Regions from separate parts of the Paenibacillus sp. sgz302191 genome, predicted to be linked through region 2. Evidence: predicted binding sites of a transcription regulator. Region 2 holds the regulator's gene; each other region holds the start of a gene.
What was found. Region 2 encodes LexA, which represses DNA repair genes until DNA is damaged. Its sites were predicted from a motif close to CGAACATATGTTCG; they were not measured.

Region 1: AC3G2T_RS32585 (YhjD family protein) is a predicted target of LexA. The motif match lies at 2,400-2,413, and genes of this name have one in related genera.
Region 3: recA (recombinase RecA) is a predicted target of LexA. The motif match lies at 2,683-2,696, and genes of this name have one in related genera.

What each region holds. Positions count from the first base shown of each region.
Region 1 is NZ_JBYLHY010000034.1:56,912-62,257, reverse strand. Features, by position in the region: gene AC3G2T_RS32595 (hypothetical protein) at 1-110, opposite strand, end outside; gene AC3G2T_RS32590 (SAM-dependent methyltransferase) at 125-1,762, opposite strand; gene AC3G2T_RS32585 (YhjD family protein) at 1,985-2,356, opposite strand; gene AC3G2T_RS32580 (hypothetical protein) at 2,801-3,046, shown strand; gene AC3G2T_RS32575 (hypothetical protein) at 3,100-4,182, shown strand; gene AC3G2T_RS32570 (S-layer homology domain-containing protein) at 4,801-5,346, shown strand, end outside.
Region 2 is NZ_JBYLHY010000040.1:8,989-14,334, forward strand. Features, by position in the region: gene AC3G2T_RS34290 (DUF896 domain-containing protein) at 1-54, opposite strand, end outside; gene AC3G2T_RS34295 (LysM peptidoglycan-binding domain-containing protein) at 298-594, opposite strand; gene lexA (transcriptional repressor LexA) at 862-1,479, shown strand; gene AC3G2T_RS34305 (hypothetical protein) at 1,611-2,009, shown strand; gene AC3G2T_RS34310 (vWA domain-containing protein) at 2,099-2,776, opposite strand; gene AC3G2T_RS34315 (hypothetical protein) at 3,006-3,479, shown strand; gene glnA (type I glutamate--ammonia ligase) at 3,985-5,325, opposite strand.
Region 3 is NZ_JBYLHY010000024.1:45,118-50,463, reverse strand. Features, by position in the region: gene rimO (30S ribosomal protein S12 methylthiotransferase RimO) at 1-721, shown strand, start outside; gene pgsA (CDP-diacylglycerol--glycerol-3-phosphate 3-phosphatidyltransferase) at 718-1,305, shown strand; gene AC3G2T_RS27335 (competence/damage-inducible protein A) at 1,343-2,593, shown strand; gene recA (recombinase RecA) at 2,766-3,809, shown strand; gene AC3G2T_RS27325 (regulatory protein RecX) at 3,880-4,578, shown strand; gene rny (ribonuclease Y) at 4,968-5,346, shown strand, end outside.

The DNA.
Region 1 (5,346 bases), on a different contig from region 2:
GCCAGTTGGACGTTCTGCTCCAACGTAGAGCCAAACTTTTTATTTTCTGATGATTGCGTTGTGCTCACATTGCTCGTTTTAAGCTTGGATTGGAAGCGTGAATGTTCCATATGTCCTCCGGACTCTAGGATTCGTTCATATTCCTTGAATGGATTTGGGTTAATAATAGAATGGCTTCTTCATTGACAGGATCATATATAAGCACTTTCTCCAACAAAAGTTCGGCTTGCTCGTACTCTTCAAGCAAAAAATAACATAACGCCATATTATACAGCGTACCCGTATGCTCCCCGTAAATATGAACGGATCGTTGAAAATAATCATTGGCTTGCGAATAACAGCCCATCTCGTAAAACATAGCTGCTATATGATAAGCCAAGTCCATATCCTCGCCTAACGAAAAGTACGTCGCCCAAACCTTATGAACCGTATCGATCACCAAGGTACGTTCCCTCTCGGAAAAAGTAGGCGCCAACTCGAACAGTCTCGGTAAATAGTACGAGAAATGGTGGCTATCATAACGGCTGAGGCGAATATAGGCCATCATTTCCTTCAGGCCCATGTCTGAATATCGGTTTCGTGCATGCTTGGCAATATTGTAGAAATCGTCCGGACCAAATTCATTGACATACCGTTCATAAGCCGCACAGGTATCTATATACTGCTCCGGATTGTCCAGCATCAGGAGACATCCTACATCGATATGATGATGGGGATGTTCCGGAAATAAGGCCCGCCCCCCATTTCTCTCGCACAACCAGCGGAAAGCATGGAAATTAACAGGAAGCGAGAAGCTGCCGTGACGCACCAGACCGGAGGCCGGCTTGTATGGCAGTAAAGCGGGATCGTGGTTGCCTTTGTCGGCGGTAAGCAGCATTAGCCCTTTACGCGATAAGGACTTCATATTCTGCAAGCAGCGCAAGCCGACGGTTGGAACTAGCAAGTGGGTGCTGTTCAGCATATTCCCGTACTCCAGAATGAGCTGATTCCAATCATGTTCTGGAAAAGTCGGTGTCTGGATAGAACGATGCGTGTATTTCACATGCACATTCGATAGTACTTCCTCAGGCGCAAGCGTGTCCGGATCTTGGTCGTGGGACAGAGTCACTAAGCATTGAAACCAGTTGCGTTGTTCGAGATAATACAAATCCTGAGGGATACTATCGAATACGTAATTGGCAATCACCACAAGCGGATTGGCCAATTCGTTTGCGGCGATCTCCCGGTTGCTTATCTGTAATTGAAGCCGATTCGATTTATTTATATCAAACAAGGCCATATCTAATAAACCGCGTTGAAAAAAAGGAGCAAACTGAGGATGCCGCTTCCAAAAAGCAAGATTGCTGCAAGTAAAATCCGTCATTACATAACAAATCGGTATCGTTTCCTGTTGAAACTGTTCGCAGATCTTGACAAACCGCGTTATAAAATGAAATGCAAACCGCCCCGACCCGGCGCCTAATTCGCAAATGTAAAGCGGTTCATCCCGAGAATGCCCTAAACTCTCTCCGGATGACGTCATCATCTTCCGGTCGCGCAAAAAAGCAAATACGATCTCGGCGTAGCTGTTTGCCAACGTGGGACTGCTTGTCACATAATGCGGCACTTGGCCGGATTGCCAAGCAGCGGCCCCCTTTTCGTCGAAAAAATCCCGCTGTAGTTGCCAGAGTAACGATTCGGAAAAAACTCGCTCTTCTTCCAGCAAATATTTACGCTTATCGCGTACTTTCGCTATTGAACCTATGTTATCCATAGGTAACATGTCATCACCCTTTTGGATATTTTTGTTTGGTTATTTTAAGTGTAGATCAGCCCAATAAAAGAATAATGAAAGATTCTGCCGATAATTAGCAAAAAACCGCGCAGCATCAAGCCTTCACGGTTTTTTTAAAATGGCGATTTTTTCCTGTACGCCAAATAAGATTATCAATTAAAAGCGACATAAGCCAAAGAGGTGATTCGGTCGAAAATACAATCTTTTAGTTCACCGCAACCGCCCCCGCATATTCATCAGCGCAGTCATCAGCTCCGCTTTGACCAGGCTCCTCAGCATGGTGAAATGACGAACGTAGCCGCGGACTTTGTATTCGACGTGGATGCCTGAAGCATTCGTGTTCGTACTGAGCACTTTCATGTCCCGTTTCTTCATCTTGCTTTTGATGTTTTGCAATTCGGGATAAATGGAATTTTCAACTTCCCGAAGATAAAAAATAAGATGATTGTACACGATCTTATCCTTGTAAACTTTCAATTCGTCGATATCCCTCGCCAACATATCCAGCAAAATAGGCAGCAACGTGTATTCCTTGATGATCTGAACATCTTCTTCCGTTTCGATTCTTGAATTAACACTCATAATGAACACCACCGTAATACGAACGTTTATTCTTATTATATATCGAACATACGTTCCTTATACAGTGGTATTTTACGGAATTCCGCTTTCTGCCCTACGAGTGCGGCAAAGCGGTGGTATCGGCTTGTGCAGCCGCGGTGAGCGGGCCGGATCGCTTTTCGCATTGCCTGTTTGTTAGCGAAATTCGGAAGAGGGAAGCGGAAAAAGGTTGGGAGGTAGAATTTGGTTTGTTTTTGCCCGGGAAGCGCATAAAGAGCAGGGTGGCATGATCGGTTTACCGCATGGAAAATCGTCTGTTTCCAGATTTTATATTTCCGGGTTATAAAGGAGTTGTTGCATCGACTGAAGGAGGACGCGGTTACGCAACATAGGAGCAGCTTAAAAGCCGCTTCGGATGCATGCCTGGAACGGAAGTTTTCCGGGAATGCTGTGCGGTGCGCTTCTATGCAATCTGTTGATCGGCTGTTCCGGCGGATCGAAGATTGCGACCGGACGGAAAAGGGAGGGGAGAATAGCGCCAAGCCGAAAGATGAGGTCGCGCTTAAGGTTAAAATCTATGAGCGCGGTACAGCGCCTGCAGGCGTATCCGTCGCGAAAAACGGCTGGGCAAGCGCCCGACATTATTTTTTACTTATGATGAAAATTTGGTGTACAACTACGCCGGGCAGGACGGTATTTTATCGGCCGTGAAGAAGCAGACGCCCGCAAAAAAATTCGTGAATATAAAAGGAGATGTAACTGTGATGCGTAAAATCGGAAGTAAGATTTTGACCTTTAGTTTGATGTTGGCACTGGCTGTGCCTTGTATCGCGCCGGCGGGGCTTGTTTCCAAGGCGGAAGCGGCGACGGCAGAGGAACAAAGCAAATTTGCCGAAATTTGGTCCCCGCTGCTTTACCAAGATATCGGCAGCGATCCGCAGCAGGATATCCCGACGCGCGTTGACTACGACGGCGACTGGAATACGACAAACAACTGGGAAAATATCGATCAATACGGTCTGGGCGGCAAAGCGTTGTATCCATCCGTGTACTATTCTTTCGTTTCGTCCAAAACGCACTGGTTCATCGGCTACTATTTCTACTACGCGAAGCAGGATGTTAGAGGCGTTGTAGCAGATCTCGGGAACGGTCTCGGCGACCATGAGAACGATATGGAAAGCATGATGCTGGTCATCCGCAAACCCGGCGGCACGGACTTGAACGGCAACAAAGTCGACGATCCGAACGGCAAGCTGGAAACGGTGCTCATGGGACGACACAAAAAGCTCCGCATGTATTCGTCCCCTTGGTCTACTGACAAGGCGTATACACCAGGGCTGAGCACGGTTTATTTTGACGGCAAATACAGTATGTCCGGCAGTCATCCGAAAATTTACAGCGCCCAAAACGACTCTCCGATTACGGAAAGCGAGCAGGATTTCGGCCATGCGCTGCGGGTGTATGACGATAAAGGAGCAAAAGGCAACAGCGGTATCGTGTTCAAATCGGGCACCGATGTACAAAACATGAGCGACCGCAGCAAAAACTATTACGCCAACTATTCCAATGACTTCAAAAGCGCGCCGCTGACCTACGGTCTGATTCCGCTGGAAACTTCCCTATGGCCGCATCGCAACGATAACAACCCGAATCTTTGGTCCAGCTACGGAACGTTTGCCGGAGATAACGGCAGCGGCGACGCCAGCGCGCCATGGGGCCGCTCTTTCGAAAATTACCGCGACCTGGGCGCAGGCACATTGCTGACCGATCCGGCGCGCTTCGTCGACGCGCTCTTTGACGGGCTGGGAGAGTTCTCCCGCGAGTATGTTACAAACGTTTATCGTTAAGAGATCTAACGAATAGTTTTTTGAAAAAAAGTCTGCTTGCCCTGTCCATATGGGGGAGCAGGCTTTTTTAGCATACAATTCCGCCAATAAACTCTCGTTACACTACCCGATACGATAAGAAAAATCATTGAAAAATTGGAAATGGTATTATTTTCTTTTTGGAGCTATTTTCATTACAAATGATAAAATAAACAAATGTAAATTATTGTTTATTCAAAATTTCACTTTTTTCTATTCTAGCATGTAGTTATTGGTATTATGCATAGTTTGCGATATTCGATAAGGCAGATTTCCAAATATTAAGATTATGCCAAAAACCGCCTTAACAATCCCTTAACGCTGTGCTAATATACACAAAACAAATGAAGTCTAGAATAGCTAAGGGACGTTTGAAAAAATGTTTACAAAGTGATGAATTAATGTCATTGGAATCAATTGTAAAAAAAGTATTTTTCAAATGTTCACTTTAGCAATTAGCAGGTTAATTCCTGAGGAAAATGGGAAAGCGCTTTCGTTGTGGGGTGCTTAATTCTATTGAGGGGGTAGATAGAGGATTAGGCGGCGCTTGTTGTGTTGTTTTTTTTGTTATGCAATTTTATAAGGGAGGTAATCGCCTTAATGTTAAAAAGGATAGGTAAGTACAAGAAATGGTACAGCCTTATGATGGTTGTGATGATGCTGGCCACGATGATTTTGCCTAATGGATTGGTTCAGAAGGCATATGCAGGCGTACCCGAGACTGTAGCAGGGTGGACCTTTTCGTCGACGAACGTGGATACTGCAACTGCCGGTAATGCCAATAATAAAGGCATCGCCAAGCTGACATTAAGCAATAGTAGAACAGCTACTTACTCAGCTACAGGCAACACTATATATAAAGATGGCTGGGCTACTCCTGCAGGAGGGTATTGGCAAGCGCAATTCAGCACGGCTGGATACTCTGGATTAACACTTTCTTCAAAGCAATATGGTACAAATGGCGGTCCGAAGGATTTTCAGCTTCAGTACAGCCTAGATGGTACTAATTTTGTTCCATTTTCAGATGTCTATTCACTTACGACAACGATTGCACAAAAAGATGTAAATCTGCCTAGCGAATTGGACAATCAACCAACTGTTTATATTAGATGGGTCAATACGTCTAATTCTTCGATTAATTCATCA
Region 2 (5,346 bases):
TTTGCGGGCAAGTTCGTTGATTCTCTCTATGTTCTGGTCCATATTATCGCTCATGATAGTCCTCCCTGCCATTACTCAGTCTGACTACTACTTTGCCATTCCGCTACCCGAATGTCAAGGCAATTGCACGCAAAAAAAGACTAAGGCAAGTAACTTAGTCGGCAAATGAGCTTGATTCAGAAAATCCGAATCGAACATGAACGAATATGTCTCATTTCACTTAGGAATGAAATTGGAGGTATCGTTGACCGCCGAAACTAAATAATACGGCCAGGGGTCCGATATAAATGCCAGGCATTAAGGCAGCAGCAAGATTTGCCCTTCATAAAGGTACGTGGAAGTAAGTTTGTTCAATTTCTTAACTTTATTCATATACGAACGAATATCCTGACCTTCGCTTATTCGGGATGAAGCTATAGACCAGAGCGTATCGCCGCGTTCAACGATAAGATGGTTTGGGATTTGTACGGATTCATGAATGGGCTCAGGCGACCGGGTGGAAGCGGCGTTCGCGCCATCTCCTGCGTAAGCTTGTACGATTGCGCCAAAAGAAAACACGGCAAGAAGCGCGGCAGCAAGCAAAATGAATTTCAAAGATCGCTTCGTCAAACCGAAGAACCGATGGAAACGATCCGAACGTGTCGTAGTTCTCGCTGTCGCTGGTCTTGCATGAAGTTGCCGTGAGTTGCTTCCTTCTGAATATGCAATGTACATAACATTCATCCCCCAAACATTTGTTCTGAAATCAGAATATCACGAACAAACGTTTGTGTCAATAAATCTTCGAACTTATGTTTGTACGAACTCCGGTTCTGTGTTATAATTTGGTTAATGATTTTTTCATAGATGGAGTGATAACTATTGAGTAAAATATCCCAACGCCAACAAGCAATTTTGGAGTTTATTAAGAACGAAGTGAAAGATAAGGGCTACCCGCCTTCCGTTCGGGAAATCGGCGAAGCCGTCGGACTGGCCTCCAGTTCGACCGTGCACGGGCATCTGGAACGTCTGGAGAAGAAAGGCTTGATCCGCCGCGATCCGACCAAACCGAGAGCTATTGAAATTTTAGGTCTCGACGGAGCGGAGAGCAACTTCGCTTTATCCGTGGCGCGCGTCCCGTTAGTCGGCAAAGTAACGGCCGGCGTACCGATTACGGCAACGGAGAACATCGAAGACTACTTCCCCCTCCCGTCCCACCTCGTCGGCGACAACAACGTGTTCATGCTCAGCGTATCCGGCGACAGTATGATCGAAGCCGGCATACATAATGGCGACTATGTTATTGTCAAGCAGCAGCAAACCGCCGACAACGGCGATATCGTCGTCGCCATGACCGAAGATGACGAAGCAACGGTAAAACGTTTTTACAAAGAACGGGATCACATCCGTCTGCAGCCGGAGAATTCGGCCCTCCAGCCGATTCTTCTGAAAAACGTAACCATCCTTGGCCGCGTTATCGGCCTGTTCCGCGACATGTAAGTACAAAAAACCACCTTTAAGGTGGTTTTTCGCTTTTAAAATACCGATCGAACTCCGGAACTGCAATTCGATTTCTTATAGCTACTATCCCTTTTACTTGGACCGAAACTGATTCGAGAGGTACAAAGATCTTGAAGAACAAGACAAGAAAAATAATTGTAGGCGAAAATGAATACCTATATGTGATTGACCAGAAGTATAATCAACAGTTGAGTAATATTTCTCTTAAAATATCTTTAAAAGTCCTAAAAAATATAACATGCACATTCTTTTTTTGTACTTGGGATGATCCAATTACAGGAAATCCACTATTAGTCGGTACATCCTTAAAAAATAAAGATACCAACATAATTGAAAAATATAATTTACATAATCCAAGAACGATTAGAGCTTTTATTTTGCATGGTTTGGAAAATGGGCGGACTGGAAAAAACGCTATAGAATTCCAGGACGGGCTCGATATTATTGGTAAGATAGGATATGACATTTCACGGTTGAAACCAGTAACCAGGGAAAATTTAAAGAATTAAATCTCGTTTCGTTGGCGTTCCCCAATCCATTTCTTGCCCTTTAGGCGCCATCAATCAAGGCTTTCACAACCCGGGAGATGATCAATTTGTTATAATATCCCTTTATCTTTTGCTTCTCTTATCCACAAAGGGAATTCATTCAATAAATTTTCATACAGCTCTTCATCGTTCGTTTTTTCAATATCCGTAATTTGAAAAAAGTTCGCATTGTCGACGACTCTGCCTTCGATAGTATCCAGCTTTTTCAACACTCCGAAATCGGAATTGCCAACACCGACAAACTGCCAAAATAATGGAAGGTTCGAAGATTCAATGATCGCCTTGTCGATCGTATCTCCCGTCCCCCTCTTCACCCCGCCGTCATTAATAAAAATAATGAAAGAGGGAACATTGCTCTTTTCTTCCACGGTATATTTTTTTATCACATCTCTCATGACCGGCGACTCATCGTTGCGGCCGAACTTGGATATGTTCTGGTTTTCAAGCACATGCTTGTTGACGTAACCTTCGAAATCTTCCTCGCTGACAGAGGGCAGCCTGCTGAATTTGTGGTCGTATACCCAGATGTCCAACACACCGTCATCGTCCAGCCTGCTGGCGACAGCCAATATTTTTTCGACTACTTTCTGAACCGTACCGTTTTTGTAGAGCAGCCTCATCGAACCGGATATGTCCAGCACCAACGCTACTTTGGCCACCACGCTCGACAATTGTTTCTTTTCCAAAACGATTCCCAGTTTTTGCTTGCTTAAAGAAATCGTGCTCATCGTATCCACCTCTATAAGTTTGATAGTTTAAGAGTATCATGTTTTTTAAATTATTGGATTTTTTTTCAACAAAGGGACTTAAATATAGGTTCAACCAGATTGAAGAGGCTTGGAAAAAATCCAAACAGGACTATTTCCTCCAAAATTAGTAAATTTTAATTCACAAGTTGTGCAATATATATTACAATTATTATTGTAATTATTTTGTATTTATAGGAGGAACTTAGGAATGAGTAAAAAAGTTTTTAATGGTCTGTTAGCTGTTGCACTTACTACTGGTATCTTGGCTTCTAGCACTACGCTTCCTGCGGTTACGGCTTCGGCAGCAGAATCAACATCAAAGGAAGTACAATCAGCTCAACTGCAAGCAGTCGTGTATGATTCGATGTGGTTTAATCACAATTACCTGACAGAAAATGACGGATGGGTGAGTACGTTTCGTAATGGGTATTTTACGGTCAACTCCACCCGTACTTACTTGTTTGATGTTCAGCAACGCACATACGACAGCAGTTACGATGTCGAAGAGGTTGAGTACAGGTTAGTCAATGAGAATGATTCATCGGGTACTCGATACTTTTCATGGAGCGGAAGCCAAAGACGCTCGGTATACGTTACTCTAAAACCTGGCACTTATCATGTTGAGTACTACAGTCATGGAGAAGTGCCAGTCAGGATTTTTGGCACAGTTGATCCGGTTTAATACATTTCGTTTTGCTCCCCCACAGCCACTTGGTTAGTGGGGGATCGTTTTTTAACGCCGAAACACCTGCAAATCCTAAAAGAGGATCTCCCAGTCACATTTGACGGCAAACCGATAGACAATGAAACGCGCGAGCGTATATAAGATATGCTCACTAGTTACTTTAGGATGAAATGGAAAGCGGTGGAAGCAATGGAAACTACAACATTAAAATGATCGGGAATCGATGAGACACTTGATTTCTAGGGAACAATGATGGGGGACTTTTGGGGAAACAAAGACATTGCGATAGGAAAGAATCATCAAAATCAACACAAGACTTGTCAATGAGATGCAGTCATGCCGACTGTAAGACCAAAATAAATGAGGTCTTAGAGAAGCAGGCCAGGGAATTTTTTTTTGGGGGGGCGTTCCGGGGGCATTTCCGAAAAAAACTAATTAATTTCGGTATGCCCGCCGCAACGCCATCCCCCTCAAAACCCTTTAAAAATCATGGTTTCAACTTTTAATATAACGACAAGTACTGATCTCTTTCCCAAGGATGTACTTGCGTACGATACATATCCCATTCAATTTCTTTCAGTTCATAGAAATGAGCAAGGGCGTGCTCGCCGAGTACGTCGCAAATGACTTCGTCGCGGATCAGTTCGTCCAGCGCGGTCTTCAGGTTCACTGGCAAGCTTGGAATTCCTTGCTCTTCTCTTTCCTCTTCCGTCATCACGTAAATGTTGCGGTCGGTTGGCGGCGGAAGCTGCATTTTGTTCTTGATGCCGTCAAGACCGGCTGCAAGCATAACGGCAAGGGCAAGATACGGGTTGGCCGCAGGGTCCGGGTTGCGGACTTCAACGCGCGTGCTTAAACCGCGGGAAGCCGGAATACGAATCATCGGACTGCGGTTGCTTGCGGACCATGCTACGTAACATGGCGCTTCATAGCCTGGCACAAGGCGTTTATACGAGTTAACGGTAGGATTCGTGATAGCCGCAAAAGAGCGGGCATGACGAAGTACACCTGCCATATAGTGTCTGGCTACTTGACTTAAACCTAACTTATCATTCTCGTCATAGAACACGTTAACGTCGTCTTTAAAAAGCGACTGATGGCAGTGCATGCCTGAGCCGTTCATTCCGAAAAGCGGTTTCGGCATGAACGTGGCGTGCAGCCCGTGCTGTCTTGCAACCGTTTTTACAACGAGTTTAAAAGTTTGAATTTGGTCGGCTGCTTTAATCGCATCCGCATATTTGAAATCGATTTCGTGCTGTCCCGGCGCTACTTCATGATGGGAAGCTTCGATTTCAAAGCCCATTTCTTCCAAAGTAAGCACGATATCGCGGCGGCAGTTTTCGCCCAAATCCATCGGGGCGAGATCGAAGTAACCGCCTTGGTCGTTCAGCTCCATCGTCGGGTTGCCTTTGTCGTCGGTTTTGAACAGGAAGAACTCCGGTTCCGGTCCAACGTTCATAGCCGTGTAGCCCATTTCTTTGGCCTGCTTCAGAGCGTTTTTCAAAATGCCGCGCGGGTCACCCGGGAACGGCCTGCCGTCAGGAAGGTAAATATCGCAAATCAGGCGCGCTACTTTGCCTTCCGTAACCCATGGGAAAATGACCCAAGTGCTCAAGTCAGGGTACAAGTACATGTCAGATTCTTCGATACGGACATAGCCTTCGATGGAAGAACCGTCGAACATCATTTTGTTGTCAAGCGCTTTTTCCAGCTGGCTGCGCGGAATTTCCACGTTTTTCACGCTGCCCATCAAATCGGTGAATTGCAGACGGATGAAACGAACGTTCTCCTCTTCGGCGATGCGTAAAATGTCTTCTTTCGTGTAATTGGTGTTGTAACCCACGGCCATGCTCCTCTCGTTATT
Region 3 (5,346 bases), on a different contig from region 2:
CAACTACGGTACGGATTTGTACGATGGTTTTATGCTGCCTGCGCTGCTGGACAAAGTGAGCGAAGTACCCGGCATCGAATGGGTGCGCCTGCACTACGCGTATCCCGGATTTTTTACGGATGAACTGATTGAAACGATTGCAAGCAATCCCAAAGTGTGCAAATATATCGATATGCCTCTGCAGCACAGCGAGGACTCGATTTTGAAACGGATGCGCAGACCGGGCCGCCAAAAGGATACCCGCGAGCTGGTGCGCAAAATCCGCGCGCGCATCCCGGACGTGGCGCTGCGGACTTCTCTAATCGTCGGATTCCCGGGGGAAACGGATGAGGATTTTGAGAACCTGAAGCAGTTTGTCCGCGAGATGGAATTCGACCGGCTCGGCGTGTTCGCGTATTCCAAGGAAGAAGATACGCCTGCATCCCGGTTGCCGGATCAAGTGCCTGATGATGTGAAAGAATATCGTGCGAATACGCTGATGGAAATTCAGCGCGAAATATCGAATCTCCGCGGCGGACGCCGGATCGGTCAAGAGCTTGAAGTGCTGATCGAGCGTTACGACGGCAGAAGCGATGTCTATGTAGGCCGTTCGCAATTTGACGCTCCTGAAATTGATGGCGAGGTTTTCGTTGCCAATGCTAAACTGAACATCGGAGAAATGACCAAGGTTCGTATTACGCATTCCTTTGAGTTTGATTTGTCCGGGGAGGTTATTGCATGAACCTGGCCAATCGCATCACTGTGGCGAGGATATTACTAGTTCCGATCATCATGTTTTTTTTGCTGATCAAGGTGAAGTTTCCGCATATTCGGATTGAGGAATTCAGCATTACCTACAATCAGATTATTGCCGCTCTGATCTTCATTATTGCGGCAAGCACGGACAGCCTGGACGGTTATATAGCCCGAAAGCGCAAGCTGGTCACCAATCTGGGCAAGCTGCTCGATCCGCTCGCGGATAAGCTTCTGGTCACAGCGGTGCTCGTCTCTTTGGTCGAAATGGGCAAGGTGGACGCCTGGATCGTCATCGTGATCATCAGCCGCGAATGGGCAGTTACTGGCCTTCGCCAGATTGCGCTTTTGGAAGGAACGGTGATGGCGGCCAGCAAATGGGGGAAAGCCAAGACGGCTGCGCAAATCACGGCCATTATTGCTTTGCTTATCAACAATTTTCCATTCACGTTTTTGGATTTCCCCTTTGATGTGATTGCCAGTTGGGTTGCAGCGATCATTACGCTGTACTCCGGCATTGAATATTTTGTCAAGAACAAACATGTCATAGACTTTTCGGAAAAGACGCAATAGGGGAACCTATTGTTTTTTCCATTTGGGAGGATGGCTTATGAAAGCTGAAATCGTAGCTGTTGGAACCGAGCTTTTGCTGGGGCAAATCGTCAATACGAACGCCCAATTTTTATCTACCGAATGCGCCGGCTTGGGGATCGATATTTATTATCAAACGGTCGTCGGCGATAACGAACAGAGATTGCTGGATACGCTCAAGCTGGCGTCTTCGCGGGCTGATGTCGTTATCTGTACGGGCGGACTGGGCCCGACCCAGGACGACCTGACCAAGGATGTTCTGGCCGCATACATAGGACGTAAGCTTATTCTTCATGAACCTTCCATGAATAAAATATCGGAGATGTTCGCTTCCAGGGGAATACCGATGGTTGAGAGCAACCGCAGACAAGCGCTCATGCCGGAGGGCAGCGATCCGCTGCAGAACGATGCCGGGCTCGCAGTCGGTGTCGCGCTGACGCACGAAGGCACGCATTTCATCCTGCTGCCCGGCCCTCCGAAAGAAATGAAGCCGATGTTCTCGAACTACGCCGCAGCCTGGCTCAGGAACGTCATGACGGACGAAGTGCCTTTGTATTCCAAAATGCTCCGCTTTGCCGGGATCGGGGAGTCGAACCTAGAACACCAACTGCTTGATTTGATCGCCAATCAGACGGACCCGACGATCGCCCCTTATGCCAAAGAAGGGGAAGTGACGATCCGCCTGACGACCCGGGCGCAGGAAGCGGCGGAAGGCGAGCGCAAGCTTCAGGCTGTCGAACGGGAGATCAGGCATCGGTTGGGGCAGTTCATTTACGCCGAGGAGGATGTGCCGCTTGAGGCGGTCATTCTGCGGATGCTGGGCGAGAAAAAAATGACGCTTGCCGTAGCGGAGAGCTGCACAGGAGGCTTGCTGAGCGACCTGATTACGGCTGTGCCGGGCAGCTCGCAATCGTTCATGGGCGGCATCATCTGCTACTCCAATGAGCTCAAGCACAAGCTGCTGGGCGTGCCGGTGGAGGTGCTGGAGGGCGACGGCGCTCCCGGCGCTGTAAGCGAAGAAACGGCTTCTTTGTTAGCCCGTAATCTGCTCGATGCGGCAGGCAGCGATTGGGGAGTGGCGGTTACCGGAGTTGCCGGGCCCTCCCCTTCCGAAGGCAAGCCCGTTGGGCTCGTCTACGTAGGCGTGGCCCGCAAGGGAGGCGAAACCCAGGTCGTTCCGCTCAAGCTTTCCGGCAATCGGGAAATGATCAAGCTGAGGGCGGCGAAGAGCGCGCTTTACCACTTATGGAAACTGTTGAAAGAGAGCTAGGTTTCGCGTATAATGTAAGAATACGTTAACGGAAGAACCGTAGCAAAGCGATAACTTTGTTGCGGTTTTTTGTTTGCTCGCAGAAAAAACGAATGTATGTTCGAAAAAATGCTTGGCAAACACTCCAAAACAAGTTATCATATACCTATAATGATAAAAGGAAGTGAGTGTTTTGACAGATCGTCGCGCCGCACTTGAAAATGCATTGCGTCAAATCGAAAAACAATTCGGAAAAGGCTCCATCATGAAGCTCGGAGAATCCACACATATGCAGGTCGAGACGATCTCGAGCGGATCGCTTGCTCTTGATATCGCACTCGGAATCGGCGGATTTCCGCGCGGAAGAATTATCGAAGTGTACGGACCCGAATCTTCCGGTAAAACGACGGTTGCTCTGCACGCTATCGCCGAAGTGCAAAAGGTCGGCGGACAAGCAGCGTTCATCGACGCCGAGCACGCTTTGGACCCACTGTATGCAAGCAAATTAGGCATCAACATAGATGAACTGCTGCTCTCCCAGCCGGATACGGGCGAACAGGCTTTGGAAATCGCCGAAGCGCTGGTGCGCAGCGGCGCCGTAGACATCATCGTCATTGACTCCGTAGCCGCTCTCGTGCCTAAAGCCGAGATCGAAGGCGAGATGGGCGACTCTCACGTAGGGCTTCAAGCCCGTTTGATGTCCCAGGCGCTTCGCAAGCTGTCTGGCGCCATTAACAAGTCGAAGGTGATCGCGATCTTCATTAACCAGCTTCGCGAGAAGGTGGGGGTTATGTTCGGGAACCCGGAAACGACTCCGGGGGGGCGCGCACTCAAGTTCTACTCTTCCGTTCGTCTGGATGTTCGCCGCATTGAGACGATCAAACAAGGCAACGACATGGTCGGCAACCGGACCAAGGTCAAAGTGGTTAAGAACAAAGTGGCTCCGCCGTTCAAACAAGCGGAGATTGATATTATGTACGGTGAAGGCATTTCCCGCGAGGGCAGCATTATCGATATCGGAACGGAAATGGATATCGTTAACAAAAGCGGAGCTTGGTACTCTTTTGAGGGTGAAAGACTTGGCCAGGGACGCGAGAATGCGAAGCAGTTCCTCAAGGAGAACAAAGCCATTGCCGACAGCATTGAGTTGAAAATCCGGGATAACAGCAACTTGATTAAAGTGACCGGGCCCAACGAAGATGATGAAGAGGAAGAAGCCGAATTGGCATTCGAATAATGAAGCGTTTAACGGCAGCACCTTTAACCTCGCGTTAAGGTGCTTTCGTTTTTAGTCAGGGGGTTAAAAGTTGAACGGCGGGGAACAGCAGCTATTTATAATTACAATGGTGGAGAAGCAGAAGCGGAGCAGGCATCGATACAATATTTTTATTAACGATGAATATGCGTTCTCAGTTCATGAGGACATCATGATCAAGCATCGCCTTCTCAAAGGAGAGCCGATTCATCCCGAGCAAACGGCCTCGATTCTTGAGGACGAGGAGCGGAACCAGGCCTATATGAAAGCGCTGCGCATGATAGGCAGACGTCCGCATTCCACCAGTGAAGTGAAGCGTAAGCTGAAAGAGCAGGGCATTGAACAGGCCGTGATTGAATGGACGTGCGAGCTTCTAAAGCAGCAAAATTATATAAATGATGAAGAGTTCGCCAAAATGTGGACGGAACATCGGATCTATTCACAGAAAAAGGGACGCAATCTCGTTCGTCAGGAGCTCCAGCAAAAAGGAGTCAGCAAAGAATTGGTCAAGGACGCTATGGAGGCTATCGATCCGGATGAGGAACTCCAGGGGGCTCTGAAGCTCGGGCAAAATAAATGGAAGCAAACATCAGGCACGCTATTGGACCGCAAAAGGAAGACGGGAGCTTACTTGCTGCGCAGAGGCTTTACGAATTCGATCGTCAGCAGGACGCTGGCCGTGCTCTCACAAAATCATCATGAGGAGGAGACGGAGGAAGAAGAATATGAAGTATGGGAGGAAGATATTTAGCTGCATGAATGATCGCATGGTTAATGTAGTTAAAAAGATATCTCGGTTTCCTTATATCAAACAGGATTATGTAAGCTTTAATGGACAATCGCTTGACAAGCTTCTTTGACAAAAGATACAATAACTATTGTATATTTTCATAAGGATTCAAAATCATAAGAAATTGTTTGGTTTTGATGCAGCAGCTGTAGAAATCGCCAATTTATACGCTGTTGGTTATGAATGATGAGCACTAATGTGCCGCATACACACAGTGCGCATTACTTTTGAGCCATGCTTTTCAGGGAGTATGGGGTGTACGTACTTTGCCTAACAATTAAAAATCGGATTAAAAAACCGAAGGAATCCCAAGCTAACACCTTGGAGAAACCAACGAGGAGGTGAACAAGATGGAGCCTTTCATCTGGATCGCGATCGTTCTCTTTGTTGGAGCTGCATGCTTAGGGATTGGTTATTTTATCCGCAAATCTCTTGCAGAAGCGAAAATTTCCAGCGCCGAACAAGCGGCAGAACAAATTCGGGAAGCTGCTAAGAAGGAAGCGGAAGCGCTGAAAAAAGAAACGGTTCTGGAAGCGAAGGACGAAGTGCATAAGTTGCGGTCCGAAGCTGAAAAAGACATTCGTGAACGTCGAAACGAAATACAACGACAAGAGAGACGATTGTTGCAAAAAGAGGAATCGCTGGATAAAAAATTAGAATCTCTCGAGCGTAAAGAAGAGCAAGTAGCCAACAAGGAGAAGCGAATCGAGGATACGCAAGGACAAATCG